One region of the Enterococcus sp. DIV1304_2 genome, then DNA from elsewhere that is predicted to be linked to it. Evidence: predicted binding sites of a transcription regulator. Region 1 holds the regulator's gene; the other holds the start of a gene.
What was found. Region 1 encodes LexA, which represses DNA repair genes until DNA is damaged. Its sites were predicted from a motif close to CNAACANNTGTTNG; they were not measured.
Positions count from the first base shown of each region.

Region 1 (26,770 bases):
GATTGTAAGAAGGTTCATTTTGGTAAGATTTTAAGTTTTTATCAATACAACGCTCTATATAGGAGCCATAACGATTTGTTGGTAGTGCATCATGGTATATAGGCATAAATTTATATAATTCCAAATGATGGATAGTGACTAATTTGTTTGTCAAATAATAGAGTAGTTGGTAAAAAATCGTTTCTGGTATATGAAAGTAATCAATCATGCACGTGAGTATTTTTTTACATTTGGTGACGATTGAATTCTTCTTTAGCTCCCTTAGCTTTCTTCCCAGTTCTTCTTTTTCTTCTTTCTTATTTAAATCTTGTGCAAAATAGTTGGATAGAAAGGCGAAATGGATACATTCATTTCGTGCATTTGTGCCATCTATCATCTTTTTGACAGTCAGCTTTTCTAAACACGCATCCATCTCCTCCTTATAGACTGTTTCTCCCAGCTCCACGAGTTCTGAGGGTAGATCCTGGATTTGGTACCCGTTTTTCAATGATATTAAACTGACCGCTAATAAATAGTTGATACGCTTTTTCCCTAGCGGAGATAAATTTTGGTAATGATCAAAATTGATGGATAAGCGTAAGTTGATTACTTCTTCTTGTGTAATCGTTTTGAACAACCAATAGTTTCCTTTTGAAATGACTGCAATTCCCAGATAATGCAACATACGTATAGTAGATTCACTCCCTGTTAACTCAATCAATGTTTCATTGACCTTCATCAATCGAATATCAATTTTTAGTAATTGAAACAATTCTTTCAACTTTCCTAAAAGTTTGTATACATGTGACTCACTATAGATTAGATATTTTGCGATATCTGAAACACTGAATTTCCTTTTTTCCAACACATATAACAATGTCTGATACAAATTTGACTCTGCAAAATATCTTTCTTGAAAAATATTGATCAATTCGAGATATTCCGTATCGGTTAGTTGTGGCATACAGCGCAATTCATCTTTATCTAGAATCAAAGAGGTGTGCGTTTTTTTTGAGAATTCACTTTCATCATACTCTCTCATCAAATTTTGAAGTATCTTCCTTGCTTGTCTTTTTGTTAGATCCATTTCATCTTCCAGCTTTTTTATTGAGACTGCTCCATGTTTCATTTCTTTTAATACCTTCATTTGTAAAAATTGTGTTTTTGTAATGAATAATAATATTAATTTATCTGGCAGCATATTTGTTTTCTCCTCAATCTATAGTTGAAATGTAAAAATTCAAATAGTATAACATCACCTCAATCTTTCCCTGTCATTTTTAAATAGCAAAAATATTCTTACTATTCAGAAAACAAAAGATACTTGTTGATTTATAGTAATTATTTGACATGAGAACGGTGTAAACCTTCGTTCGCTTTTAAGCGATAACCTAAAATAACTATTATAAAAAAACAAGTACAATTTAATATTAGAATATTTCTGCATAAAATTCCAATAATTATATTCTTGAATTTATTTTATTCCAATAAATTTAAGAGAAATTTATTGATTTATTTGCATGCGATACCTAGCAAAAAAACTGAAGAACCAACGAGTTGCCTCGTTTGATCCTCCAGTTGCTTTACAAATATTGCTTAAAATCATTTCAGTTAGTGCTGATAATTTATTTCGATGATTCGTTTGACTATCCTACATTATGTATCAATCTTACATGGTGGAAGTGGTGAACTACTCACCACTTAGCTAAACCTGACGGTTCTTAACGCTTGAAGTGGGAGCTTCTTGGGAATAGAGCATACTTGATAGTGTATTTCTTTACTAACAGCGGTGTCTCTTATTTGCCAAGCTATCCCCGTAGTTCCTACGGTTCTTGATTTTATCTAAGCTAATTGTTTTATTCGGAGACCTTCGATCAGAATATTGATGCTTGCGTTTATATCACGGTCATGATGAGCATGACAAACCGGACAAGTCCATTCTCGTATTTCGAGCGTTTTCTTGCCATCTTGATGACCACAATCCGAACAGAGTTGACTAGATGGGAACCATTTATCTACTTTGATGATTTCACATCCATACCAGTCAGCTTTGTATTGTAGTTTAGTTACAAAACTAGACCACGATACATCAGAAATACTTTTAGCTAATTTATGATTGCGTAACATACCTTTTGCATTTAAGTCTTCAATACAGATAGTATCGTGATTTTTGATAATCTCTGTACTTAACTTGTTTAGAAAGTCGTTGCGCTGATTCATTACTTTTTCATGTAGCCGCGCTACTTTTCGTTTTTGTTTTTGATAGTTTTTGGCTTCAAAGAGATTGACACCTTTCTTTTTAGCTAATAATGCACGTCTTGACAACTTACGTTGTTCACGTTTTAGTTTCTTTTCCATTTTTGACGTGAACTTATTATTATCAATCTTTTGACCGTCAGAAAGAATGGCAAAATCAGTTATACCAAGATCAATTCCAATAGAAGAATCGTTTTTAGGAAGTTCAACTATTTCTTCTTTACACAACAAAGAAATATGGTAATTACCACTTGGATGACGTGAGATTGTGGCAGATTTGATAATTCCTTTAGGTTGTCTATGGAGTTTAATCTTGACTAAAGACTTCAACTTAGGAACTTTGATGAATTTATTATCAATCAAAGCTACTGTTCCTTTTTGGTTGTTAGTTGTATAGCTTTGTACAGGATTCTTCTTACTTTTGAATCGAGGAAACCCAACGGATTTATCTCTAAAAAAATTCTTATATGCCTTATCTAAATTAAGTTGTGCATTCGCTAGAGCCAGGCTATCTACTTCCTTCAAAAACGGAAATTCTTCCTTATATTGAGCTGGTGTTGGAAAATTCATTTTTATAGAAGAATCATTTTTAGTTTCTTCATAATTTTTCATTCGGTCATCAAGCATTAGATTGTAGACCTTACGGACACAACCAAAAGACTTAGCAAAGAACATTTCCTGCTCTTCTGTTGGATAAATTCTGAATTTATATGCTTTTAGTCGCTCCATAAGACTCACCTACTCTCTATTTGTGGTTATTACCTTGATTCTGAATATACTTTTTGATGACATCAATTGGTGCGCCACCAGTTGTCAACAGGCAGAAACTTTTAGACCAAAACATTTCTTTCCAAAGATATTGTTTTACTCTAGGATAGTCACGCTTTATCAAGCGTGAACTCGCGCTTTTATAAGCGTTGATGAACTTCGTCAGCTCTGTTTTTGGCTGTGCTTTGAACATAATATGAACATGATCTTTATCATGATTCCACTCAACGAGAGTGATGTGATATGACTCTGCAATTCGTACAAAAGTTATTTTAGCAAATTCAGATATTTCATCATCAATCACTTGTCTACGGTATTTAGTTACCAGTACAAGATGATAATAGAGAAGAAACACTGAATGATTATTAGTATCTAGTTCCATTGTTATATCAGCTCATTTATTATATAGACTGATTATAACATAGTACAAAATAAAAAGGCAATATGCATTACATGTCGGTTTTCGAGTTACCAACGGTAACCCTCATACCGAACGGCATTCATCACCCACCTATAGAGGATGGGCGACTTCTGCCTGAATTAAGTTAAAAGATCAAGCAGGATAGTCAGTCATTTTGTTGATTTAGCCATACATCTTTTCTTATCCGAATGGCACACTTGAGTGATGTAACTGAATTTTTAAGTCGCCATCCTCATCCATGATATAACCAAATGTGTATTCAACTTTGACTTCTTCGTTGGTTTCCCCAGAAGTAAAATAATATACACCTGAAGAAATCGCTGTATCACCGTTCAAGATCGTATCGTGATTATCAAAGCGGATATCTGTCCAAGGCTCTAAGGCAAATCCACCATCTTCTGCGATGTCCCCACCAACAAAATAAGATAGTGCTTCATCTTTTGTTCCGCGAAATGGTACTTCCGCAGCTTTCGTTGGTTTGAAGAGCACTTGACCGTCATCGTAAGCATATAGATTTTCCAGTGTCTCAAGCGCTTTTTCTTCGGCTTTTTCGTCACTTTCCAAGCTAGCTTCACCAATCGCTATAATATTCTCTGCCCATTCTTGTTGTGCTTCTTCTACATCCGAAAGAGTAATGACCGGTGTTTCCTTCTGTGTCTCATTTGTTGTACTAGTTGTATCTTCTCCTTGGGCAGATGTAGCGCATCCAGCCATTGTTAAAACTAAAGTTGATAAAAGCAATGTTTTTTTAATCATATAATTCCTCCTCTATAATTAAATTCTAACAGAAAACTCTTTTATTTAAAACTAAAAATATAACATACTTAAAACAAAATAAATAAATTAAACGTGTTATAATTGCCTAATTCTAACATGCATATTTTATAAAAACATCATAATAAAATAACTGATTTATTTTATTATTCTAATAATGTTTTATTATTTATTTCGTCTAAATAATTTTCGTTTGTATCATTCAGAAAATTTTCTTGTAATGTTATAAACAATCATTTATTCTTTTTCTCTTATGCATCTTTCTCAATATTTGTTTCTTTACAAAAAAAGGTGGGATTTTCCTCCGCTCACATATTCGAAAATCGAATAAATGGCGGGAATAAAAGTAACTAATTCAGAAATAAGGCACCATCCACAAAAAAATTGGACGAACAATTTTCGTGGATGGTGCCTTATTGATCGAGGCTAAACACTTCTGTCATGACCTCTTCTTTCTTATTTTAAGTTTTTGTTTGCAGGATTTTTCATTCGCATTTTGCCATCCTGGCACATATCCAGTAAAGGACATACTTCACAGCGGGGACTTCTAGCAGTACAGTGATACCGTCCAAAGAAAATCAATGTATGATGCGTTTTTACCCATAAATTTTCCGGCACCTTTTTCATCAATGTTTGTTCAACTTCTTGTACTGACGCGTCCAATTTACAGATCCTTAGTCGTTTCGTCACACGTTCTACGTGAGTATCAACTGCTATAGCTGGCACCCCAAATGCATCCCCAAGCACCACATTTGCTGTTTTTCTACCCACACCAGGTAATGAGACCAACTCTTCTCTTGTCTGAGGGACCTGTCCTCCAAAATGATCAATCAGCTGTTGCGCACATGCTTTGATGTTTTTCGCTTTATTCCGATACAATCCAATTGTTTTGATTTTAGGAATGATCTCTTCTAGTGGGGCTTTAGCTAACGCCTCAGGAGTTGGAAAAGCCTGAAATAGAGCAGGTGTCGCCTTATTGACCGAAACGTCTGTTGCTTGTGCGCTTAAAATGACGGCAATCAATAATTCATAAGGATTCTTATGTTGTAATTCTCCATGCGCTTCTGGAAACATCTCATACATTTTCTCAAAAGCTTCCATTGTACGTTGTTTACCTAACATATTACTCCCATTCTTCCAGCCAATTCTTTAATGATACTTTTGGCAGCTCTTCTTGTTGTGCTGGCTGATCGATTTCTTTTTGAAGCAGTTGCTGCTTTCTGCGTTTTTGATCTTCTTCTACTTGCTGTTTGGTTTTTAAATTTTTCCGTTCCCAAGATAATAAGATACGGTCGATATAATTGAAACTATACGCTTGGTTCAATACAGCCTCCCGTAAAGCTAGTTTCAAAATCTCCGGATGATAATGGTCCTCTTCCAACCACTGTCCGATCCGTTGGAATTCAATAGAGGATAAGGGCCGTCCAAACTCTTGTTCAAATAATTGATAGACTGAACGTGTCGTTTTTTCTTGGACTTCTTCTTCTTGCTTTAGAGAGTCTTTTTCTAATAATCTTTCTAAATGCACATACGTTGGTGTCAAATCATAGCGATCCGCTTTACGTCCATCAATAAGTGTAGTTTCGATCGCTATGAAATGACCACTGACCAATCGATTCAAAATTTGAAAAACTTTTTCTTGCTTGACGCCCATATTCTGGGAAATATTCATCAGATCCGGGAATGAATCTCCTTCTGATTGTGCCATATGCAACTGTAATATAAATAAAAATTCATCTGCTTGTAAGCCGATACGATGATAATTTTTAAGCAAAAGATTGGAAACGATCGTTTGACCAGCTTTTAAATAGTTTTCTAAATTCAACATTATTATCCCTCTCTTTAAAATTAGTATACGTAAAAACAAGAATTGAAGCAAGAAAGGATTATTTGAATTTTTTTAAAATGTTTTAGTGGTTTTTATATTTAGTTTTCACTTTTCGGAATATATGTATGCTAGAAAAAAAGGCTGCTTGTATTAGTATATGCTCTCCTCTATGAAAAGGTCTCATATCTAATCTACAAGCAGCTTAGAAAATGACGCTCACGCTCGATAGAACGTTTATTATTGTACTTCGTCATCCGTTCGTAGCTCGTATGGTTGTCCTTCATACGTATACTCTGTATTCAATGTTCCATCATTTTCATCGGTATAGATCCGTCGACTAAACGGGAATTGATGGTCCTCCCCATCTGTTGTCTCATCTCCAGATAAAACGAATTCTTCTGCTTGAGTTTCATTTAATTGATTGATCACTTCTTCTGCTAATGAATCGATATCGATCGTTTCATTCCCTGTCACTTTTTTGTAATCTTCAATAAAATTATCCTGTTGTACAAAATATTCTTTTTCCATAATGATCCTCCTCTAGTCCAACTCACTACATCTGCTTTGTTGGAAATTAATTATATCTATTATTTTGACAAAAAAAACAAAGGAAAACAACTAATTGCAACTGGTGAAGTCTGCAACAAACCATTCCTGTCTCGTGAGAAATAAAACAAAAAGTGTCAATAAAAAATTTTGACCTTTAAATAGCCAGTTGAGTTCCAAAAAAAAAGAACCATCTGGAAACAATATTGCTTCCAGATGGCTTGTCTATGACGCTTTGACCAATTATTGAGCTGTCTCGATTTCTCCTAGAGCTGCTTGTGCAAGAAGATTCAAGTAGTTCCAAGGACGGTCAAAATGAGGTTGGAAGAAGAAGTCAGAAAGAGCTAAGTCTTCAACAGTCATTTTATTTTGAACCGCTAATGACATCGTATTAGCAGATTGAGTGATGTCGTATTTAGACATGAATTGTGCGCCTACGATACGATTTGTTCCTTTTTCATATACTAATTCCATCATGACTTTTTCAGTCGTTGGCATGAATTCTGGACGATAGTTATCTTCAAATAGTGTTGCTTGGACATCCAAGTTATTCATTGGGGCACTTTCTGTTGTTACACCTGTTGAACCGATCGTCCAACCGAATAAGTACAAACCAGAAGTTCCTTGTGTTCCACGATAAGCCATTTTTTGCTCTGTTAAATTGTTTCCTACTAACAATCCTTGACGGACCGCATTTGTTGCTAAAGGAATGTAGTTTTGCGTACCACTTGGGTTATAATTGACAACTGCTGAATCGCCCGCTGCAAAAATATCTGGATTGCTTGTTTGCATGTACTCATTTACTTTGATTGCGCCGTTTGGCAATGTTTCTACTTTACCTTCTACTAATTTTGTATTTGGTCTGAAACCAACACATAAAATAACCATATCCGCATCAAATGTTTGGCTAGCTGTAGTTACTTGTTTTACTTTACCATTCTCATCTGGAATGAACTCAGAAACGTTTTCACCTAAAGCTAAAGTAACGCCACGATCGACCAATTCTTTTTCTAACACATCCGTAAATGGTTTATCAAGATATTTATTCAAGATACGATCTAAACCATCGATCAATGTCACTTCTTTGCCAGACTCGACAAACGCTTCGACTAATTCGATCCCAATATAACCACCACCAACGATCACTACTTTCTTCGCTTCTTCTGCTTTAGCAATGATTTCGTTTGCTTGGTTATAGTTTTTACATAAAAGAATATTTTCAGATTCGATCCCTTTGATTGGCGGGATGATTGGCCATGAACCAGTAGTCATTACTAATTTGTCATAAGAAACTGTTTCAGTTTCGCCAGTTTTTAAATCTTTCGCTGTGACTTGTTTGTTTTCTGTGTCAACATCAGTGACATCATGTTCCATTTTCACTTTCGCACCTAACGAAGCTAACTCTTCAGGGTTTGAATAGAACAAGCCTGCTGGGTCTTTCACGACGCCTCCAACATACAATGCGATCCCACAAGATAAAAATGAAACATTGTCGTTACGTTCATAAACTGTAACATCTGCTTCTGGGTTGTTTTTTAAGATGCTTTTTACTGCTGCTGTTCCTGCATGGGTACAGCCGATTACTACTACTTTCATGTGTGTCCCTCCGATAAACGATTTGTCCTTTGACAATTTTTACTATAGCAAAATTAAAACGTATCCAACAGTTTTATGCTTGTGAATTCACAAGTGCTTACTTATCATATTTTGCGCATTTTCGATTTAAAACGCTGATAAATAAACGTTCTTTTTGTGATGTTTTAAACTAACACCTCTGTGATTGTGAATGAATACGAAATCGCATAAAAAATCGCATAAATATTTTCACCTTTTTAAAACTGTTAGTGTGTTTTCTTCTTAATTTCACAGGAGTAGGTATCCCATGTTTTTCTACACGTCACAAATGAAAGACAAAAAAACATCAACAAAGTCATTTGACCTTATCGATGTTTCAGATGTTCGCACGATTTATTTTTTGCAATTCGGACATAGCCCATATAATTCTAAACGATGATCATGGATTTCAAAATCAGTTAAGCGCCCCGCCGCCATTTCAATATCTTCTAGACCTGGATAATGAAAATCGACGATCGTCTCGCAATTTTGGCAAATCACATGATAATGTCTTTGTGAACTAAAATCAAATCGGCTTGATGCATCACCATATTTCATTTCTTGAACAAAGCCGATCGATGTGAACAATCGTAAATTATTGTAAACTGTAGCAACACTCATATTAGGAAAGCGATGCTCAAGCGCCTTGTAGATTTCATCTGCAGTTGGATGCGAACGATGCTCAATCAGATACTCTAAAACTGCGTATCTTTGCGGCGTAATCCGAATATTTTCTTTTTTCAGCTGCTCGATCGCCGCTTCTACTTTTTTATTTTCCATATAAACAAAACCCCACCTTATTGTTCTTTTATTATCATACTATTTTTATTTTTTTAAATCTACATATTATGGAAAGAAAAAGAAAAGAATTTTATAATTTTGCCTATTTTATGCAAAAAAAGTGTAAAATAACGGATGTTTCACCATTATTTCACACTTTTTATTCAGATTTTCACGTAGACTTACATATCCTGATACAATGGAGTAGACAAATAACGTTCTCCGTTATCAGGAATAATCGCAAGAACTTTTTTTCCAGCACCTAGTTCTTTAGCTACATTAAGTGCAGCTTCAACTGCGGCTCCTCCTGAAACACCCACTAAGATCCCTTCTTCTTGCCCCATACGGCGAGCTGTGATCATTGCTTGCTCACTAGATACTGATAAGACTTGATCATATACATTCGTATCTAACGTATCCGGGACAAACCCTGTTCCGATGCCTTGGATTTTGTGTGGACCAGGTTCTTTTCCTTCTAAAACGGCAGATTCGGCTGGTTCAACCCCAACGATCTTAAGCGCTGGATTGATCCGTTTTAATTCGTGTCCCGCACCGGTGATCGTTCCACCAGTACCGATTCCTGCAACAAACGCATCCAACCCATTCACACCAAACGCCGCTTGGATTTCTGGACCAGTCGTTTTTTCATGAACTAATGGATTAGCTGGGTTTTCAAATTGCAGAGGCAAGAAATACCCATTTTCTTCAGCCAGACGTTTTGCTTCTTTGATTGAACCACTGATGCCTTCTGTTCCTGGAGTCAAAATTAGTTCTGCTCCGTAGCCCTTCATCAATAAGCGACGCTCGATACTCATCGTTTCAGGCATGACAAGTTTCACATGATATCCTTTGGCTACACCGACCATCGCTAAACCAATACCAGTGTTCCCTGAAGTTGGTTCAATGATTGTATCACCCGGTTTCAATATTCCATCATGTTCTGCTTTTTCAATCATATTTAAGGCAATACGGTCTTTCACGCTTCCACCTGGATTGAAGAATTCCAATTTAACAAAAACATCCGCAGCTCCTTCTGGAACCATCTTATTTAATCGAACGATAGGTGTTTTACCGATCAATTCTGTGATCGACTGATAAATCTGTGTCATGTTTTTTCCCCCTTCATTTGCTTCTCTATTAATCATAATACAAAAGAGGTACTTCTGCGAGTGATTCTTACTGGAGAAGCAAAAAATAGAGGCATATCCAATGATATGCCTCTATTTTTAAGTTGATATAAAGTTAGACATTGATTTCTTGTCCAACCAATAATGAATAATTTGACATCGTCATGCCATTTTTTGCCATCAGATCATCGACGGACATACCAAATTTTTGAGCAATATCCCAAAGTGTATCTCCAGAGACGACAGTATAAGTTTGGTTACTACTTGTCGTAGTCGTTGTAGAGGTTGTCGTACTTGTCGTTGTGGTACTTGTCGTACTAGTTGTTGTTGAACCAGTTGATGGTGTATCAAAGCGAGTCAGATTATATGTGCTGATCAATTCATTTAATTTGTATGCGTAATTAGGATCTGTTGCATAACGTCCAGTTAAATAAGCTGTTGCATCATAATAGCTGGTTGTATTACTTTTCCATACACCTGAATAATGATAATCGCCTGTCGAAAAACTAGTAGAACGTAAAACATTCGCATGATCTTGGAATGATTCCCAATAAGATGAATAGCGACGGAAAGGTTCGTTCATCGTTACCCATTGACCATTCAAATATTCTTGCGTATTCATATATACCACAGATTGACCTGCGCTACCTTTGACTCCAAATAAGTTGTAATATGGTGCACTTGATAATCCAGATGTACCATACGCACTTTCAAGTAATGCTTGTGCAATCATGACAGATGCATATAAGTCATTGCTTGCTGCAACTTCAGAAGCAGCCCATCCGATTTGATTGATAAATGCTTGCGGATCGGCAGAAGATGCGACATCTAACTCATCCGCACGTACAGTTTGTGGTGTTGCTGTGACCAACATTGGCCCAACTAATAGGCTTGTCCCCACTAAAGGTGCAATGGCTTTTTTATTGATGGTCATTTTCCTTTTGGGCCTATGGTGTCGAGCGCTACGGGTTCTCAGCTCTTGCATTCAAATTCCTCCTCAAATGAAACAGTAAATAAAACTTCCTCTTAAACGAAACTTAATCATTTAAATTATACGTTTTATTTTATTGAAACTCAAACGAATCTTCAATTATTTACTTTTTGTAATCTTCACGTAATCAAAAAGTAACACAAAAGTAACGACAATTATCCCTTTTTACTAATTTGTACCTAAAAAAAATAGAAAATTGGAGGCTTGGAAAAAATCTCCAAGCACTCCAATCGAACTGCTTTCAGTATTTGTCTATAATTGATTGAAGACGTTGACTACATTATCTACTGTAAAACCAAATTCTTCAAGTATTTTGTTTCCAGGAGCAGAAGCACCAAAGTGATCGATCGTGATCGTTTGACCTTCGATTCCTACATAACGTTCCCATCCAAATGAAGCAGCCGCTTCAATCGCAACACGCTTCGTCACTGCTTTTGGCAAGACACTTTCTTGATATTCTGCAGATTGTTGTTCAAACAAATCAAAACTTGGCATTGAAACCACTGAGACATCTTTCCCTTGTTCCGCCAATACTTTTTGCGCTTTGACCGCTAGATCCACTTCTGAACCTGTCGCGATCAAGATTCCTTCTGGTTGTTCCCCTTTAGCTGGAGACAAGACGTAGGCACCTTTTTTAACCATATCATCCGCCACTTCTTTTGTTGTTGGAAGAACTGGTAGATTTTGACGACTCAAGACTAAGATCGTTGGTGTATCTGTCGATTCCATCGCAACTTTCCACGCCGCACGAGTTTCGTTCCCGTCCGCCGGACGTAAGACATGGACACCTGGCATACTTCTAACCGAAGCCAATTGTTCCACTGGCTCATGCGTCGGGCCATCTTCTCCAACTGCCACAGAGTCATGGGTCAAGACGAAAATAACTGGCGTGTTTTGGATCGCTGCTAAACGCACAGCTGGACGCAAGTAATCGACAAAGACAAAGAATGTTCCCCCATAGATCCGGGTACCACCATGCAATTGGATCCCGTTCATCGCTGATGCCATCGCAAACTCACGAACACCAAACCAAATGTTGCGGCCTTCATAGTGTTCAGGCGTGAAATCTTTGTCTGCTGTCACCATCGTATTGTTTGATCCAGATAGATCGGCAGAACCACCCCAGAAGCTTGGGATCGCTTTTGATAATTCTTGGATAACTTCTTTACTTGAGACACGACTCGCTTGGCTTTCACCTTCGTCGTACGTTGGAAGTTCTGCATCCCAATTCTCTGGTAACTTCCCAGCAAAAGCATCTTCGAATTGTTGCGCTAATTCTGGATACGCTGCTTTGTATGCTGCGAACAGCTCACGCCAAGCATTTTCAGCTTTTTCGCCTTCTTCAACCATCGTTTGACGGAAACGTTCCGCCACTTCTTCTGGTACGGTAAAGTCAGGGTATTCCCAACCATAGATCTCTTTGGCTTTTTGAATGCCTTCTAAGCCAAGTGGTGCGCCGTGGACCGCAGAAGTTCCTTGGTTTGGTGCACCAAATCCGATGACCGTTTTCACTTCGATCAATGTCGGTTTGTCGGTTTCGGCTTTCGCTTCTTCAATTGCTTTTGAGATAGCTTCCAAATCATTGCCGTCTTTGACCAAGATATGTTGCCAACCGTAAGCTTCATAGCGTGCGCCAACATTTTCAGTGAAGGCTTTTGAGGTTGGTCCATCTAAAGAAATATCGTTTGAATCGTATAAAACGATTAATTTTCCTAATTTCATATGACCAGCCATCGAACTTGCTTCTTGAGACACACCTTCCATCAGGTCGCCATCGCCACATAACGCATAGGTATAATGATCAACGACGTTGAATTGATCTTTGTTGTAGGTTGCTGCTAGATGCGCTTCTGCCATTGCCATCCCCACAGCCATTGCGATCCCTTGTCCTAACGGACCAGTCGTTGCTTCGACGCCGTCCGTATGGTTGACCTCAGGGTGTCCTGGTGTTTTTGACTCCCATTGACGGAATTGTTTCAAGTCATCAATCGTCACTTGGTACCCTGCTAAGTGCAACAAGCTGTACAACATCGCTGAACCATGTCCCGCAGATAAGACAAAACGGTCACGGTCTGCCCAGTTTTTAGAAGTTTTCGGATTCACTTTCAAGTGTTTCGTCCAAAGGGCATAAGCCATTGGCGCGGCACCCATTGGTAACCCCGGATGTCCTGAATTTGCTTTTTGTACTGCATCGACACTCAATGTACGGATCGTATTCACACCAAGCTGATCAATTTTATCAAACAATGTAACCCCTCCTGTAATTTAGGTTTTTTTTACCTATATTTCTACTTCTAATTTTATAGTATCTCCTCTGAAAAAGCAACGACTTTTAGTTTTTTTTACTAAAACTTGCTATTTCGGTCGTGGAGGCCTTTTTTCTTCTGGATTTCTTTCAATTTATCTGGTGTGACATCATTTCCATCGGGATCAACCACTTTCATCCCTTCAATATGATGTCTCATGCCAGAACGAAAGGCTGTCAGATATGCTTCTCGTAATTCCTTTTGCTCTTTGACTTCAGCTGGTGTCAATCCTTCTGCTTTTTTCTTTTTAGCTAACTGATTGATACGTTCGATTTTTTCAGGCGATAACACAACTATTCCTCCTCGCTTTTGCTTCTCCTACATCTTATATAAAAAACGAAAAAAAAACAACTACATCAATAGTCTTTAATGCGAACATTTGTTTGAAATCATGTATTTTCTATGGTACTATTTAGTTATCAAGTGAAAGAAGGTGTACCTTGTGGCCCGACAAACTGAAACAAGACAAATCGAAGTCTTACGATATATTCACGAACAAGTGACCCAAAAAGGCTATCCACCGACTGTCCGTGAGATCGGAGAAGCTGTTCAGCTTTCTTCCACATCGACAGTCCATGGTCATCTTGCCCGATTAGAGAAAAAAGGCTTTATTCAAAGAGACCCTACGAAACCACGTGCAATCGAATTGACGCAACAAGGATTATCAAAAATTGGGATTCGCCCAACGACGATCCCTGTTCTCGGCGTTGTTACTGCCGGAGAGCCGATACTAGCTGTCGAGGAAGCTTCTGACTTCTTTCCAGTCCCACCAAACCTTTCCTCAGAAGAAGGCAGTCTGTTCATGTTGACGATCCGAGGAGAAAGTATGATCAATGCTGGGATATTGGATGGCGATAATGTCATTGTCCGTAAACAAGAAACTGCACAAAATGGTGATATCGTGATTGCGATGACTGCAGAAGACGAAGCAACTTGCAAACGGTTCTATAAAGAAAGAGATCATTTTCGTTTGCAACCCGAGAATGATTTACTGGAACCGATCATTTTAGATGAGGTGTCGATCTTAGGTCGTGTCGTTGGTCTGTACCGTAGTCATATTTATTGATAAGAAAAGAAAATTCAGTTATTTATTTACGAGCTTGAGATCATGATCTCAAGCTCGTCTTTTCCTCTTTTAGTAGATATCTTTGTTCTTTTTGAACTTCCCTCTTTACAAAACGAACAAAAGTTCGTATAATAATGATACGAACTTTTGTTCGCATTCTATAAAGAGGTGAAAATCATGAAATCAATGAGACGTTTTGGTTTAGTATTGATCGTTTTGTTTTTAGGTATTATTATTGGTAATTTTGGTCTACGTACAGCGCTGTTGGTTTTTGTTCCTTTGTTTACATTGTGGTTTATGTTGTGGGATGAAAAAAAATACCGTCAATCACAACGTCGTCAATCCCATGAAGACTCCTTCTATCACGAAACCTATTACAGCTCCAGGCACTCGTAAAAGTAAATAAGATCGCTTCTATGAAAATTCCGTCCAAGCAAACGATGATCGCTCGTTTGCTTTTTTTTAACGACAAACTGACTACCTACTCCTTGCACATATTTGTTCTATCAATAAATTGAGGCTACTCATCCAACGAAAATCCCCTTCCGCAAACGATTCATCCGTTTGTGGAAGGGGGTTTTCTGTTCAATATTTTATTTGATTAATACTCCATCAAAGTAATCATGTCGTAGCCTTCGATTTTGTCACGACCATGCAAGTCCATCAACTCGATCAAAAAGGCACAACCCACAACAACTCCGCCAAGCTCTTCGATCAATTCGATCGTTGCTTTGATCGTTCCACCTGTTGCTAATAAGTCATCACAGATCAAGACTCTTTGTCCTGGTTGGATTGCATCTTTGTGCAGCGTCAAGGTATCTGTCCCGTATTCAAGTCCGTAAGTCACTTCGATCGTTTCACGAGGTAATTTTCCTTTTTTACGAACAGGAGCAAAGCCCACGCCTAATTCGTAAGCCACTGGACACCCTACGATAAATCCACGTGCTTCTGGTCCAACGACCATATCGATACGTTTTTCTTTCGCATAATCAACGATTTGCTTCGTTGCTTCACGATAAGCATCTCCATCAGCCATCAATGGCGAGATATCTCTAAATATAATTCCTTTGGACGGATAGTCAGGAATACTGGCAATATAATTTTTTAAATCCACTTTATTGTTTCCTCCTAGGTTGTTAACCATTTTTTTATTGTGGGAATGTCACTTAATAGTAAGAATTCCTCTGATTTGATTTTTTTCAATCGCTCCTGATAGCGGTCACTTGCAGTCAATGGATGACTCGCCGGATCTGCGACTTTCTCCAAAACACCATTGTTTATTGTAACAAACTTCAACTCAAAAAACACCTGTATCATAAAAATTAATAATTTTTGTGGAATTTTTAAATAGTTGGCCATTGCACCTAATTTATGTCGGATATCGATCCGTTCTTGCGCATGGATCAATTTGAAGAGTCGAGCATATTGTTCTCTTGTTCCTACACCGTTCAAGTATGCTTCATCAACAGAAATACCTAAAAAGTAAACTCGGCTAAAGGACCCAAATGATAAGATCTCTTTCAAGTCGGTCAAATCGGTTGGACAATCGATCACGACTAATGCGTTTGGGTCATTTTCCTGAATCCATGATTGAATCATTTCTTTATCTGTCCAATGAATGATGTGTTTTTGTATCGACTTATTTAGTTCTTTGATCGATGCTTCATCAAAAGCTAAATAAATCGGATGTTCGATTTCATTTGCTAGCGTTCGGTAACGTTTTGCTCGCCAATCAAACACTTGCAATCCTTCTACTGCAAAGTCGGAAACCATCAGCTGTGGTTTTTTGCGTCCATTCCACTCATTGATCGATAACTGTCCTACAATATCAAGTGAATCATCTACAAATTCGTTTTCTTGTGGGCCAAAACCAAACGCGACAGCATCTAATTGACTATCTTCATCCACTAAAGAAAGCTTCAAGTGCTGTTGGTTCGAACCGATTCGTTTTACATTTTGGACAGCAACCTGTTTGAATAAAAAGTTAGGTACAGGATTATCTGTTCCGAATGGTGCCAGTGATTTCAATGTAGCGATTTGTTCGACCGTCACATCTTTTGGCGAGACGACCTCATCGATCGTCAACGCAGGACCCTTGGACAAGTCGATTTTCTTTTCTTCTATATAGGCATTCATCCGTTCTTGTAATTGGGGGATATTTTCCGCTGGCATCGTTAAACCGACTGCTGCGTGATGGCCACCAAAAAATGTAAACAATTCACGCATCTCATTCAGCATATCGAAAAGATTCAACGCTTCGATACTTCGACCTGATCCTTTTGCAACGGACTGGTCTTTGATGCCAAGCACGATTGTTGGTTTGCCTGTTTGATTCATGATTTTTCCTGCGACGATCCCTAGTACCCCTTCATGCCAACCTGGATGTGCTAATAAATGGATCTGGTTCTCTTCATTGATCATCGCTAATGCTTCTGAGGTGATTTGCTCAACGATTGCTTTACGTTCTTCATTGACCGTTTGTAACTGCTCGGCTAATGTCTGAGCTTGACTTTCGTCGAATGTGGCTAGTAATTCAACCGCTGGATTAGGGTCTCCCATCCGACCGATGGCATTCAAGCGCGGGGCAATCGAAAAACCGATCATCGTTTCATCCGCTTCATTCGCACGTACACTACTTTTCGCAAACAGTGCCTGTAAGCCTACTCGCTCGGTATGACGAATTGCCTCTAAGCCTAACGCCACTAGCGTCCGATTCTCATCAGTCATAGAGACAAGGTCAGCGATTGTGCCAATTGCGACTAAATCTAAAAATTCTGCTGGTGGTTCTTCCAACAAAGCGGTCGCTACTTTAAATGCGACACCGACACCTGCTAATTCTCCAAAAGGATAATTGCCTTGTGGATGGCGGGGATGGATGATTGCATAAGCCGTCGGTAATTCACTAGGCAACTCATGATGATCTGTCACGATCACATCTACTCCCTGCTGTTGTGCATAAGCAATTGCTTCATGCCCAGCTACCCCATTATCGACAGTCACGATCAGTTGGGTACCTGCGGCTATTTTCTCTTGATAAACGGTTAGATTAGGTCCATACCCATGTTCAAATCGATTAGGTAAAAAGACTTCCACTTGGGCACCAAGCAATTCTAACGTTTCTTTCATGACGGTCGCACTGGTGATGCCATCTGCATCATAATCTCCGTAAACTAAGATTTGTTCACCATTGATCACGGCTTCTTGGATACGGCTGATTGCCTTGTCCATATCAAACATCAAATATGGATCATGCAACTTTTGCTCTTTTGGATGTAAAAACCGATGGATACTTTCTTCCTCTCGGTATCCTCTTTGCCATAGCAATTGCCCGATCAGAGGAGACAATCCTTGTTGTTTGATTATTTGGATAAAAGATTCAGAAGGTGTTGTTTCATTGACCTTCCAATCAAAATTTGCTCGTCTCACATACTCACCCCTAACTTAGTCATTATAGCAAACGTCTTCTCTAAAAAAAAGAATTTCAGAAGATTAGATTCTGACATCACTAACTTAAATAAACCAAAGTAGACAAAACAGATTCGTTTGCCTACTTTGGTTGCCTTTTAGAAATTGAGTAATAAATCCTCTATTTGATTTTTGATACAGTGATTTCTACCACTTTATTCTATTTACTTTCAAAAAAACATCAGCTATCCATGATCAATCAAAGTAATTGACGCTTTGCTTTGGTGTTTGAGAAGGTGATTCAGAAGGTGTTTGCATTTGTTCGATCTGTATTTGCTTTGCTTGTAATTCTGCTTGATAGGCCGCTTCAAGTTCCGCACGTTCATTTCGAAATTGTCTTTGTTGTTCTTCTGTCGCCTCTTCGATTTTCTTTTGGATATCTGCTTGGTTCTCTGCTAATTCTTTTGTTAATTGTTTTAATTGTTTCTTTTGTTGCCATAGTGTCGTAAAGGCTGTTAAAAATACAATCAATGCACCAATCAATGCTGAACCAATGATCACTAGAATCAATGGCGCATTAAAAGAAGCAAAGCCAAAGCTTACAGGAACATTTTGATTGTTCAATACAGCGAACACGACAATGACAAGTACAAGTAAAAAACCAACGATCACACTACCTTGCTTTTTCATTTACTTCACCTACTTTTTATTAAAAATTCCACCTGCAAAATAATCCCCAATGGTTGGGAAAAGTGCATAAAATTTAGACGCGATTTCTAACAATACCGGTTGATTGATCTCACGTTTCGGATGTTTCATCGCTCGCACGATCGTTTGCGCCAATTTAGTTGAATCCAAAACTAAGTGACCGACTTTTTCCAAATAGCTACCACTTGGATCAGCCTTATCAAAAAATTCCGTTTCGATTGGTCCGGGATTTACCGTAGTGACCGCGACTCCTAGTGGCTTCAACTCTAAACGTAACGCATTTGAAAAGCCCAAAACAGCAAATTTTGTAGCGGAATAGATCGTAGATTTAGCTGTCGCCATTTTTCCTGCCATGGATGCCACATTGATGATATGTCCTTGGCGTCTTTCTGCCATATCGATCGCAAATTTTTGTGTCAATACCATCATCCCCAAGACATTGACTTCGAACATATCGTAGGCTTTTCCTAAGTCAAAGGATAAGAAATCCTCAAAGATACCAAATCCAGCATTATTGACTAAGATATCAACACGACCGACCTCAGTCATCACCTTGTCGTACAATTCATCTACGCTGTCAGGATTACTAACATCTAGTTGAAACGCGTATGCTGGTTTTCCACTTAGTTCTTGACAAACCGCCTTCACTTCGCCGATTTGTTGGATTCTTCTTGCACATGTGACAACGATTGCTCCTTGTTTTGCTGCTTCATAACAGATTTGTGCACCTAAACCACCAGAGCCACCAGTGACTAAAACGACTTTATTTTCTAAATTCAACTTTTTTCCTCCTCTTGAAACGGAACATCCACAACCTCAAAATCTTTCATGACTTTTGTATTTGGAAAGATTTCTTGTGCTTCTTGTTCAAGTTCTTGTGTTGCTTTTCCTAGATATCTCGCACTGATATGGGTCAGTAATAATCTTTGGACATTTGCTTCTTTTGCCACTTCTGCGGCTTGATGAGTCGTTGAATGGAAATAATTATGGGCCATTCTCGCCTCGTTTTTATTAAACGTACTTTCATGCACCAAGACATCTGCGTTTTTTGCTAATATAACAGAATTGGTCGTTTTTCGAGTATCTCCTAAAATGGTCACGATTCGGCCTTTTTTATCTGGACCGACAAAATCACGTCCATTGATGAGCTGGCCATTGTCTAATTGGACCGTCTCCCCTTTTTTTAGTTTTCCATAGATGGGACCAGCTGGAATATTCAGTTCTTTAAGCTTATCCACTTGTAATTCGCCTTTGTGATCATGCTCAACGATCCGATATCCGTAGCTTTCGATGCCATGGCTTAATTTTTTTGCATACACAGAAAAGTGTGCGTCTTCAAAAATAGCTTGATCTTCTGATAAATCAATAAAAACAAGGGGGTAGCCTAATTTTGTTTGAGAAATCGTCAGCGCATTGCGTACAAATGCTTCCGTTCCTTTAGGGCCATAGATTTCTAATGGTGTTTCGCCCCCCTGAAAAGAGCGACTACTGATTAAACCTGGCAAACCAAAAATATGATCCCCATGGAGATGAGTGATAAATATTTTTTCTATTTTTCTTGGACGGATATTTGTTCGTAGAATCTGCATTTGCGTGCCTTCCCCACAATCAAACAACCAAATCTCATTTCGCTCGTCCAAAAGTTTCAATGCGATACTTGAGACATTTCGATGTTTAGCAGGAACCCCTGCGCCTGTACCTAAAAATTCTAGTTCCATAATTTACCTAACTTTCTATTCATTCTTATTAATTCTAGGGTAAAATCAGCCGACAATCAACTGAAATTCGCAGGATTATTTTTAGAAGACTGTCCCTATAAATGAAAAGAGTGAATAAGTACCACTATTCTTACATCCATTCTTTTTATCGTTATTCAGAAGGCGTAGTATCCTCTGAGCTATCGGTTGGCTTTTTGTGCTTTTCATCCCAATTTTTCTGCGCTGTTTCTTTTGCATGTTTTTCTACCTCAGTTGCATCATGAACGTCTTGTTCTACTTCTTCATAATCCAATCGAGTGATTTCTCCACCTAATTCCATCATCACAAGTTGATTCAATGGTCGGTTGTCCTCTTCTTCTGCGATCAAGATCAGACCGGTTGCGCCTTCACCGATCTTATTACCGACAAAATCAAACACCGTTTGTGCATCTTTGATTTCCTTCGCATCTTGGCTGGCACCGATCATTCCGCCTGCAAACCATCCTAGTAAGATCCCTAATGGGCCACCTAAAACGCCAACTAGCATCCCGATCAGACCACCTTTAGAGGATTTATTATTGCCAGTAAAATCTAAAAAGTCTTCAATTTTGAATTGATGGGCGCCATTAGATTGATGGCTGATGACCGCCATTTGTTCGCCTTTGATCGCTCTCGTCATGTGAAGCTTCTTGATTTCGGAAAATGCTTGGTAAGCTTGACTTTCTAACTCAAAATTCAATATGATCACTCGTTTGCTCATGGAGATCGCCTCTTTCTCATTTTCTTTTAGTGTACCTTGGAATAAACAAAAATAAAAGGGAAAACCTTTAAAAAATAACGCAGTATACAAAAAAAGGAGTATGACATTCGTCAACTCCTAAAATCTGATAAACGTTTTAAAAAAACTACTCCTAAGAGAGTAAGCCAAAACTTGAAAAAATGAACGATTATTTTCTCAAATTTCGCCTTACTACTTGGAGCTGAACGACTACCTAGTCACCTAGATATGTGGTGTACCAAAAAATTATTCGACAAATTCAAACTCAAACTCACCAATGCGGACCAAGTCACCATCTTTTGCACCTCTAGCACGCAAGGCTTCATCGACACCCATCCCACGTAATTGGCGAGCAAAACGCATCACCGTTTCATCGTGGTCAAAGTTAGTCATTTGGAATAACTTCTCGATCTTCTCACCTGACAATACCCATGTCGCATCTGGTTCACGATCGATCGTAAATTCAGGACCTTCTGGATTGAAACCATAGTGCACAGTTTCTTCTTCGATCTCTTCCTCGTATAATGGGAATTCTGGTGTTACTTCTAATAGATCAGCTGTCGCATTCAGTAACGCATCCAGTCCTTTACGAGTCACACCGGAGATTGGGAATACCGGCAGGTCATCGGCAAATTCATCTTCTTTGTTTTTATTTAATTGTTCTTTGAATTTCACTAGATTTTCTTCTGCATCTGGCATATCCATTTTATTTGCTACAATGATCTGTGGACGCTCTAACAAGCGCAGGTTATGAGAAGACAACTCATGGTTGATCGCCAAGTAATCTTCATAAGGATCGCGCCCTTCCATTCCACTCATATCAATGACATGCAAAATGACACGAGTACGCTCGATATGACGCAAAAATTGTGTGCCTAATCCGACGCCTTGTGAAGCTCCTTCGATCAGTCCTGGAAGATCCGCCGCTGCAAAACTACGTCCGTCACTTGTAGTGACCATTCCTAGATTTGGCACAAGGGTAGTAAAATGATACGCACCGATTTTTGGTCTTGCCGAAGAGATCACAGAAAGCAAGGTCGATTTCCCAACCGAAGGAAAACCTACGAGACCTACGTCTGCTAGTACTTTTAATTCTAATTCGATTTTACGTTCTTGGCCGGGTTCGCCGTTTTCAGCAATTTCCGGGGCAGGGTTTCTTGGAGAAGCAAAACGGATATTTCCGCGACCGCCGCGGCCACCTTTTGCTACTACCAATGTCTGACCATCTTCGATCAAATCTCCTAAGAGTGCCCCTGTTTCTGCATCACGTACAGTTGTTCCTTGAGGGACTTTGACATACGTATCATCAGAACCACGTCCATGCATCCCTTTACTCATGCCATTTTCACCGGGCTGAGCCTTAAAGTGACGGTTGAAACGGAAGTCCATCAACGTGCGTAAGCCTTCATCAACGACTAAGATCACATCGCCTCCTTGACCGCCATCACCACCAGCCGGTCCTCCATCAGGTACATATTTTTCTCTACGAAACGCAACCATCCCGTCTCCGCCTTTACCAGCCTTCACGTCGATTGTTACTTGATCTAAAAACATGGACATATTATCGTCCTCCTATTTCCTTTTATCTATTCTAACTATACTGACTACCTGAATTTCCACAATAAACACAAGTCCTGTCTATTTTATCGGTGAATGGCCCGTTTGTCCATCATTAAACTGAAAGTTTCACGGAAATACCTGACTCTTTCTTTATTTTACTGCAAGAACGAATGGAGACAAAATAAAACGTTGTGACCAAAAGTTTCAAGAAAGTTCTTAAAGTTCTTTAAGAAACACTTTGGTCACAACAGTTATTTTACATATTTTTCTAGGAAACTACTTACAGTCTTTTGATAATTCTCAGGATCGATCGAATATGCTTTGGCATGCTCTGCTCCTGGGACGATATATTTTTCTTTTGGTCCGTTCGTCGCTTGGTAGACTTTGTCCAACATTTCATAAGGAACAAAGGTATCCGCATCCCCATGGATAAACAGCATCGGTAATTGGTTTTTTTCTAATTGTTTGATCGCATCAGCTTCCCCAAAGAAATAGCCGGCTCTGATTTTTGTCATCAAACTGGTTACTTGGATCAGTGGGAACGGTGGTAAGCTAAATAATTCATTGAGCTGATAAGCCAATTCTTCGTTAACAGAGGAATAACCGCAATCTTCGATGATCGCTTTAACATTTGTAGGCAGTGATTCTCCGCTAGTCATCATCACCGTCGCTGCCCCCATACTAATACCGTATAGAACGATTTCTTCCGATTGACCGTTTGTTTCAAGCACTTGATCGATCCATTTCACATAATCTTTCCGTTCGTGCCAGCCAAAGCCGATATAATCCCCTTCACTTTTTCCGTGTCCACGCGCATCAGGTACTAATACGTTATAGCCAAGATCATGGAACATCTTTGCGTAATTTGCCATCGTTTCTGCATTGCCCATATATCCATGAGCCACAATCGCCGTCTTATGACTGTCTGTTGCTGGTAGATAAATGGCTGATAGCTTCAACCCATCCGTAGATGTCTGTTGCCACTCTTTACGATTGTCAGGGTTCGCAAACCAAGATTGTGCACTCGATTCTTCATTTGTTTTTGTTGTGCCAGGAGTATCGCCTTCTAAAAAGTCTTTTTCTGAAGGAACAACGGCATAGTTATAAAAATAATTACCCGCAAAGACTAATACGACTGTCACGAGTAATGTCACGCCGATTAAAATTTTGATCCAAAGTTTCATCTTATACCTTCCTTGCTTTTACATTGATATACTATCTAAAATTAGTATAAACAAAGAGGACGTGTGATGCAATCTAGAATAAATAATAATCGTCATTGAAAAGCCCCGTAAAGCTCTGATCGCTTTACGGGGCTTTTCAATATTTATAATTACACAATTATTTGCTTTCGATCAACTTGAAGTTTGACCATGGTTTCAAGAAATCAAGTAAGAATAACTCATCGTCTGAGATACGTCCGACGACGTTCACACGTCCATCATTCTTCATTTCTTTTAAGGCAATTTGTGTTTCGCCTTTATATTGACCATAGCCAACGTTATCGATCAATACATCCCCACGGGTCATATCTTTCGTATTATGCGCTGGGAATGGTTTGTCTTTGTAATAGATACGTGTCATCGTTGAACGCAAGATATACTCTGAGCGATCCCCACGATAACTATGAAGGTTGTCGAATAGACAAATACGTTCGTCTTCTGTGATATCGTCTGCTACATCCACTTTTAATGTAGGATAACTTGCAAAGAAGGCTTCAGACATTGCGCGTAATTCCTCTTCACTCGCATAAGCATTCCCTACAGAGATATCATCGATCAAACCTGTCAACATCAGGTGTTTGACTTGTGTTGCGATCTCAAGATCACGATGGTCTTCTAATGAGCAAAGTCCGTCTTGAGTCGGCCATGGACCAAAGTCAGCAGTTTGTGAATTTACGAAAGCCATCGTATTCAAATTATATTTACGGAATTTCTCCGAACAAGCAACAAAATGTTCATAGCCTAAGCCGGAATAACGATGAGGGTAGAAGTTATGTGAACCTAATAAGTTATCTGTGTTCGGCGAATAGCTCATGATATTGTCAACATAATTCGTACCTGAACTCATGTTGATCTCGATTTTGATATTGTATGGATTACGAGTCATTTTTGCTTCTTCAGCTCCAGTAAATCCAATATCAAGACGAATGCCGTCGGCGCCCATCTCATCAAAGAACGATAGATCATCATATGAGATCTCTAACTGTTCAAATAATGCTGGATTGATATCCACCATGACTTCCATCTCTAATTGATTGGCATAATCGACTACCTTTTTAAAGTCTGCTAAGACTTTTTCTTTATCGTCTGCAATTTGTAATAAACTTGTGAATACACGTTTAAATCCGTATTTATGTGCTAAATCTAAATATTCTTTGTCCTTTTCAAACGTTGAACGTTCAGGATAAATTGAAATTCCTAATTTTCCCATGTGTTGATACCCTCCTGGATGTGCGTTTTTGTATCCACTTACATTATAACAAACCGCTTTCAAATGGTCTACACCTTTTGCTATTTATTAAATAATTTCGCTTATTGTTCGAAAAAGTGTAGGTATTTATCTGATAATTTGCTATCATTAAAGATAACAACGAACAAAAAAAGAAAGGAATTACTTATGAAACACAAAAAATTATTTTTAACTATGAGTATGGCTGCAACGCTATTATTTGCAGCTGGTTGTACGTCGAACGGTTCAGATACCGCCTCTTCAAGTACGAAAGAATCTACAGAAAAAACAACAGAGACTAGCACTGTAGAAAGCATCGATTTAAATTCTTTAGAGTTACCTCAATTGAATACAGAAGTCGCTGATAACGAAGATCTAGTTGAAATGGTCACAACTAAAGGAACAATCAAGATCAAACTATTCCCAGAGCTTGCACCAAAAGCTGTGGAGAACTTTATGACTCATGCTAAAGATGGCTATTACGATGGCGTCACTTTCCATCGTGTCATCCAAGACTTTATGATCCAAGGTGGCGATCCTGAAGGGAACGGAACTGGCGGAGAAAGTATTTGGGGAGAAGGTTTCGAAACGGAGATCTCAAACCAACTGTATAACATCCGCGGCGCCCTTTCAATGGCTCGTACACAAGACCCGAATAGTAATGGTAGCCAATTCTTCATCGTACAAAACTCTGATGATATGCATGATGGTTTATTGAAAGATGATTACCCACAAGCCATTATTGACGCCTACAAAAACGGCGGCTACCCTAGTTTAGATGGTGAATATACGGTCTTTGGTCAAGTCGTTGAAGGAATGGACGTTGTTGATGCTATTGCTGCTGTCGAAACAGATAGCTCAGATAAGCCAACAGAAGATGTGAAGATCGAAAAAATCAACATCTTACAGGAAGCAAAATAAACACACATTTGATCACTTTCTACTGAAACATCAAATGAGGTGGGGACAGAAGTGTTCAGCCTCGAGAAATAAGGCGCCATCCACGAAAATTGTATTTCAAATTTTTGTGGATGGCGCCTTATTTTCGAAGAGGTTACTTTTTTGTTCCCGCCGTTTATTCGGTTATAGGTGGGAGAGGTGAACGAATGTCCCACTCCCTTTTTTTAATTAAAAAAATTTTGATGGCTGAGACTTTACAACTATTTTTTATATTTTCGCTAAAAAATAGTTGTTTTCATTTTTACCTTTAGTAAAACTTAACATTTTCAAAACAGTCTTAGATAGACAAAAAAAGACCATCCAAGAATAGAAAACTATTCAGAAGATGATTCTTTTTTTGTGGAAAGCTGCTTTCCGCTCCCCTATTGCCATATCTATTGATATTTTTAGAACCGCTCTATGGGTTCCTAAAGTTTATTTTTATCTTTATGCTTGCTCATTGACGATAAATGTAAATTCACATTCACACACTTTTGTATCGTCAACAAAAGCTTCAGAAATCGCAGTCCCTACAGGTCCTTTCATTTTGATGATCTCAAAATGACACTTCATCACATCCCCAGGAACGACTTTTTGGCGGAATTTTGCTTTGTTGATCCCACCGATATACGCACGTTTCCCTAGGAACTCTTCTGATTTTAAAATCAAGATCGAACCTGCTTGTGCAAGGGTTTCTAGAATCAACGCTCCTGGCATGACCGGATTGTCAGGGAAATGCCCTTGGAAAAAATCTTCATTGATCGTTACATTTTTTG
Region 1 covers NZ_CP187851.1:1,280,853-1,307,622, reverse strand. The annotation lists gene IGJ14_RS06210 (helix-turn-helix domain-containing protein) at 1-1,180, opposite strand, end outside; gene tnpB (IS200/IS605 family element RNA-guided endonuclease TnpB) at 1,822-2,964, opposite strand; gene tnpA (IS200/IS605 family transposase) at 2,981-3,385, opposite strand; gene IGJ14_RS06195 (hypothetical protein) at 3,605-4,180, opposite strand; gene nth (endonuclease III) at 4,655-5,320, opposite strand; gene IGJ14_RS06185 (DnaD domain-containing protein) at 5,322-6,026, opposite strand; gene IGJ14_RS06180 (DUF5960 family protein) at 6,264-6,554, opposite strand; gene IGJ14_RS06175 (NADH oxidase) at 6,816-8,168, opposite strand; gene IGJ14_RS06170 (Fur family transcriptional regulator) at 8,541-8,966, opposite strand; gene cysK (cysteine synthase A) at 9,149-10,075, opposite strand; gene IGJ14_RS06160 (glucosaminidase domain-containing protein) at 10,209-11,078, opposite strand; gene tkt (transketolase) at 11,337-13,331, opposite strand; gene IGJ14_RS06150 (DUF896 family protein) at 13,430-13,681, opposite strand; gene lexA (transcriptional repressor LexA) at 13,833-14,456, shown strand; gene IGJ14_RS06140 (hypothetical protein) at 14,634-14,852, shown strand; gene IGJ14_RS06135 (adenine phosphoribosyltransferase) at 15,058-15,570, opposite strand; gene recJ (single-stranded-DNA-specific exonuclease RecJ) at 15,585-17,882, opposite strand; gene IGJ14_RS06125 (LapA family protein) at 18,117-18,551, opposite strand; gene IGJ14_RS06120 (SDR family NAD(P)-dependent oxidoreductase) at 18,561-19,349, opposite strand; gene rnz (ribonuclease Z) at 19,346-20,287, opposite strand; gene IGJ14_RS06110 (hypothetical protein) at 20,439-21,026, opposite strand; gene obgE (GTPase ObgE) at 21,291-22,604, opposite strand; gene IGJ14_RS06100 (alpha/beta hydrolase) at 22,856-23,788, opposite strand; gene IGJ14_RS06095 (DUF871 domain-containing protein) at 23,946-25,037, opposite strand; gene IGJ14_RS06090 (peptidylprolyl isomerase) at 25,224-25,976, shown strand; gene fabZ (3-hydroxyacyl-ACP dehydratase FabZ) at 26,442-26,770, opposite strand, start outside.

Region 2 (6,129 bases), on a different replicon from region 1:
TTGACAGATGATAATTTAAAAAGATTTTTTACTATGATACATGATCAAAAACAGCAGTTTTCTTCATTTTTAGTTTTCTTTGAAGAAAATGATTTATCAAAAAAAATGTCCGAAAATTCTTTTCAAGATATAGTCTTTGATAACGAAATTCCTATCAAATGTTTTCTTAAATCAGAATTTTGGATAGATAAATATCCAAATGCTATTAAAGATTACTTTCTTTCTAAAGATATTAATATAAAGATCTTGTTACAGAATTTTATGAATAGAGGTTCTACTCTTTATATCCCTAAAAATATAACTAAAGATGAATTTTATCAGTTAGCAACTTCATATGTTGAAAATCTAGTAGAGTTTGATAACAAAATTATTGAACCAGATTATAATTTTTTGATTTTTATGAGCAAAAAAATAAAAGGGCTTGAGAAACACTTAATTGTTGATAAAAATTTGTATAAGAAAATAATAGATCAAGTTGATCATTTGACTGAGAAATTCATGTCTGATGAGCGAACTAAAATTTGTAATACTAAAGTAAAGATTTATACTGACCTAGACGAGTTTAAAAAAAGTACAAATAGTAAAGGATTTGTAGATACTGATTTCTTGAGAAAATATGGAGACTTTGAAACTATTTTGAATGAAATTAAGTATTTAACAGGTTTTTTTAATAACAACGGGATTTTAAATCTATTATGTTTTAACAATATTGAGAAAGGTTTATTCGATTTTCTTTTGTCTATCAAATCTAAAAGATACTATGAAGAGAATGAAGTATTTGATTTAAAACAAGTAGTTATATTAAGTGAATTGGATATGTTTGGAAAAGTTTTGATGGAAGAACATAATATTCTATTTGAGGATGTAATAGAATATTTTTTTTATGAATATTCGAATGATAATTTTAACCTGAAATGGTTTAAATTAGATATAACAAGAGATTCAAGTTTAAAAGTTCGTACAAGAAATAATTTTATTATTGAAGAATCTATAAGAAAACAATGGAAATTTTTTTTAGATGATGGGTATATTGACCCCAAATTATTTAATTTTTCTAATACCCCATCTTTTAGAGAATTAGGTAGTTATTTATCAAATAAATACATTTATTCCAATTCAGATGAGCTTGATCAATTGCTTATATACTTATTTACAGATCAACATGTTATGGGGTTTTACAATGAATTAATTGAGGAGGATAATTTTGTTAATTTAGTTTGCAAACATAAGGTTAAGTATAGTGGATTTTTAGAGTATCAGCAGAAAATAATAGACATTTTGTTAAAAAATAATTTAGTATCAACAAATAAGGACACTCTATATTTTAATAAAGATCAATTAATTGAGTTAGGTATTTATAAACAAATTTGGATATATGGTGTAATAAATTATTACAACTATCCTAAAATATTACTAATAGAAGATGATAAGAGAAGATATCAAGATAAAATTAATGAATTATTAGATCGTAAAATACTCAGAAGTGAATCAACATTGTTTTCAATTCCTGAAATGAACTATCTAAATTATCTCCTTAATGATAGTCAATATGATAATTCACTAGGATTAAGAAATAAATATGAACATGATTTCATTGCTGAAGATGAAAGTGAGTACAAAAAAGATTATTTATATTCAATAATGGTTTTACTCTTTTACATTGTCAAAATAAATGAAGAGTTTCATTTTAAATTTTTACTTGATAATAGGGAAGGGCTAACAACTGAAGTTTATTCGTTAGAGGATATTTTACCCTCCTAAATGTTAACAGTTAGTATGTTAAATTTATAGAAAAATTATTATATAGTTGATTATAAAACTAAGTTTTTAATATAAAAGTTAGTTTTTTGTATGTTTAGGGTACACTCTAAAGTTGCAATTTGATGAGAATTTCAAAATTTTAGTATATTTAGGTTTACGTATATTTAGATATGCGATATAATTTAAATATAGAGTAGCAAAGGGAAGTGTATATCAGCATGAATAGTATAGATATAAATAAAATCAAAGAACTGATTGAGTCAGATATATCTTCTTATAAAATTGAAAAAATTACAGGGGTTAGTAGAGTAACTCTGGCGAAATATCGAAGTGGCTCCGCAGATATAATGAATATGTCTTTAGAAAAAGCTTTAGAACTAAATAAATTTTGGGAGGAATATCAAATGACTACAAAAAAAGAAAAAATCGAGGATTATTTAGAAAATTATTCGGAAACAATGAGTACATCTATGGATGAAATGTTTGATTTGTTTAAAACGGATGTTCGTGAATTATCTCAAGAATATAAAAAAGGCGAAGCTTATGTTTACACTGTCAAAGAATTAAGAGAAGAATGCGAAGAAAATGATGATCAAGAAAAATTATTACAATTAAAAGGCCATAAAGATGACGAAATTTTGATAGATACAATCAATGGATATATGTATTTTTGTAAGGGATGATTAACAGAGATAGAGATCTTATTTCTTTGGAAAGTAAGCGAAATAAGGAATGGACAATCATTGGCTTGAATAATTTTTCAAAAGAACTAATTGGTTTTTTATCTGAAGATGCTTCAGAGGATAATCTACAATTTACTCAAAGAAAAGATGAGTTAGGTTTATTTACAGAAATTGAAGTAGATGAAATCATAAAAAAAATAAATGAATTAAAAGAAAAAGAGAATATGATCCACAAAACTTTTGAAAAAACCGATAACGAAGATTGGGTATCTGTAAAATACTTTGAGTTCAAAAAAGCTAAAGTCGAATTCGAGTAATCAAAGATAAATTAATAGGAGGAAATATAATGAAAGAGCTATTTTTAAGCGAACAACACCTATCAAATTTTACAAATATGACAATGTAGTTAGGTTTTAAAGATATAAATGATCCATATTGGAGAAGCTTAACTTTCATACTTGCAGGTGACGAGAAGCTATTTAGTAATCGACATAGTTTAATTGAATTCAGAGATAAATCAATAAATTCTGATACTTGGTTTACTGGGTCATTTTCAGATGGAGAGCAAAGGTTGCTTGGATTATCCTATAACCTATTTACAAATCGGGACTTTTTCGAGTTTGATAATGGTGATAAATACTTCATTTCATCATTGGATATTTTTTCTGGTTTAGATCAATACAGTTATGAATTAGCTAAAAATGCAATTGATATAAGATTAAAGTATTAATACTAAAAAAGTTGAAACGTTAAAGACTGAAAGATAAAAGAAACGTTTAAATCTCAATTTATTGTGTCCATATGAAGATTCTAAGACATTTTATAATCTTGTTGACATACAAGTGGCTTACTAGTTCTCTGAGATAAAATCAAATAATTAGAATGCCTATTAGTCAGACAATTAGTCTGACTTTTTTGCTATTTTAGATTGTTCCCCTTTACAAACACGAACGTATGTTTGTATAATCGAATTGAAATGGGGGAGAACGTTATGCTTGATTACTCAAATGAACCAGTAAATGATTACTTTTTGATCGATATAAAAAGTTTTTATGCGAGCGTTGAATGTGTCGAAAGAAATTTAGATCCATTAACAACGCCTTTAGTTGTGATGAGTCGAGCAGATAATACAGGGTCAGGGCTTACTTTGGCAGCTTCACCAACGGCCAAAAGTAAGTATGGAATCACGAACGTCAGTAGACCACGTGATCTACCTTATCCATTACCAAAAGAATTACACATTGTACCACCAAGGATGAACTTATATATTAAAAAAAATATGGAAGTAAATAGTATTTTTAGGCAATACGTCGCAGATGAAGACTTATTGATTTATTCGATCGACGAATCAATTCTTAAAGTAACAAAATCGCTGAACTTATTTACGACACCTGGTACAAGAAGTGAGAGACGAAAAAAGCTCGCAAGACAGATACAGTTACACGTTTACCGTCAAACTGGTTTGATCGCAACCGTCGGTGTCGGTGATAATCCACTTTTGGCTAAACTTGCCCTAGATAATGAAGCCAAGCATAATAAGGGATTTCTGGCGGAATGGACGTATCAAAATGTGCCAGAAAAGATTTGGACGATCAAAGAAATGACGGACTTTTGGGGGATTGGCTCACGCATGAAAAAAAGATTGAACCACATGGGGATTCTGAGTATTAAAGATTTAGCTAATTGGGACCCATACGCGCTCAAGAGGCAACTAGGCGTGATTGGACTACAGCTCTATTTTCATGCGAATGGCATTGATCGAACAGATATTGCAGAACCGCCAGAACCAACCCAAGAGAAATCGTATGGTAATTCTCAGGTTCTACCAAAGGATTATACGAGGAAAGAAGAGGTCGAGATCGTGGTGAAGGAAATGGCGGAACAAGTGGCTGCACGTATTCGACAGCATAAGTGCAAGACTGGTTGTGTTCGACTGTATATAGGGACGTCGATCCTGGAAACAAAGTCAGGGTTTTCGCACCAAATGAAAATCCCACTCACTGATAATACGAAAGAGCTTCAGTACTATTGCCTTTATCTATTCAACAAATATTATGAAGGACAAGAAGTAAGGCACGTTGGAATTACTTACAGTAAGCTCGTTTATACGGATTCGCTTCAGCTAGATTTGTTTAGTGATCCACAACAACGGATTAATGAAGAAAAACTAGATAAGATTATAGACAAGATTCGACAGAAGTATGGGTTTACGGCAATTGTCCATGCTTCTTCTAAGTTAGAAGGCGCACGTAGTATTACCAGAAGTACGTTAGTCGGTGGGCATCCAGGCGGAAATGGAGGACTAAATAATGATTGAATACAACGATCGAGGTCGTCTAAAGTGGGCAGGTTTCTATCTTTCGGATCACACAGAAAAGATCGATGCCGACGTCGAGCAACGAGCCAATCAAAACTTAGCCAAGGAACAGATGACGACTGAAGAGATTACGGAAGTATTGAACGCTGCTGTCCTTAAAAGAAAAGTTGTCTGTATCCAAAAGGAAGAACGTGACACTGAAGGCTACTATCCGGATGATATTAAGGGAGAAATTCATGGGTATGATGAACTAGGCATTTTTATTGGAGAGCATAAGGTCCATTACGATGAAATTCGCCACATTGAAATCCAGGAGTTAGATAAATGGAGTCAGCTATGAATATCATTCAGCAGTACGAATGGCGCTATATTTGCTATGAAGAATTACTAGAGGAAATTTGGGGATATGGGCAACAATTGATTAACGAGGTTGGCGTTGAATGCTTTACCTTTTATGTGGAAGCTAGCGCAGGGTATCATAGTTTCTACTATTATATTGCACCGTATGAAAAGAGTTAGAGAAGTACTGGGAGCAAAAAGGCTTTTTAGGGGTCACTGAAACATCTGTACAGAAAATAGCGGTAAGGAAAGTAGAATAGCTTCTAAATCACCCTTTCCAAAACTTAATGCTATTTTCTGTTTAGTTGTTTCAGTGATCCCTTTTCTACTGAAAATAAAAGGAATTAATGTGTGATAGAATAAATAGAAAGCTTTTTGAAGAAAAAATTTATTATATGTAGATCATAAACAAAAGGAGTAAAAGAATTGAATCGATCAGAGTACAAACAAATGCTGACACTGAAATATTTTTATGAGGAGAAATTGCAAGAAATCAAAAAGAAACATAAGTCCGATCCGGATTTGTTTCATCCGATTGGTAAGGATCGATATTGTCTATACTGTGAGCAGTTTCGAGAAATCCAAGATAAGCTACAGCCTACTGTAAAACAATTGATGCAGTATGAAAAAACACACGAAGTCAAACAACCGGTTATTCAACAGTTGGCCGCAGTTCCCAAAAAGGAAAAGGCGAAGCCAAAAAAAGTGTATCAAGTCTATTCTCTCTTGTTCAAAGATGGTTCAGAACATTTGGTTTATACCTTCGCCCAGGAAACTGGTTGTCGATTATTAGGGAGACAGATTTCAGAATTAAGTAAGGCAGTTCCTATCTCTAAGGAGTATTATTCTTCTATTTATTTAGAACAGGAAGATGGCTCGATTATTTCAGTAGAAGCACGCTTGCAAGAGCATTCGACTAAGAAAAGTTGGTTAGTAGCAGAAAAACAGCAAACGAGAATAAAAGCGACAGGGAATTGTTTTAATGAAAAACCGTTTGAATATTTGAAGTATAATAAAGGACAATACAGT
Region 2 covers NZ_CP187854.1:1,728-7,856, reverse strand. The annotation lists gene IGJ14_RS14855 (hypothetical protein) at 1-1,761, shown strand, start outside; gene IGJ14_RS14850 (hypothetical protein) at 1,980-2,444, shown strand; gene IGJ14_RS14845 (hypothetical protein) at 2,441-2,761, shown strand; gene IGJ14_RS14840 (DUF6075 family protein) at 2,866-3,174, shown strand; gene IGJ14_RS14835 (Y-family DNA polymerase) at 3,436-4,761, shown strand; gene IGJ14_RS14830 (hypothetical protein) at 4,754-5,101, shown strand; gene IGJ14_RS14825 (hypothetical protein) at 5,098-5,280, shown strand; gene IGJ14_RS14820 (hypothetical protein) at 5,527-6,129, shown strand, end outside.
Region 2: IGJ14_RS14835 (Y-family DNA polymerase) is a predicted target of LexA. The motif match lies at 3,392-3,405, and genes of this name have one in related genera.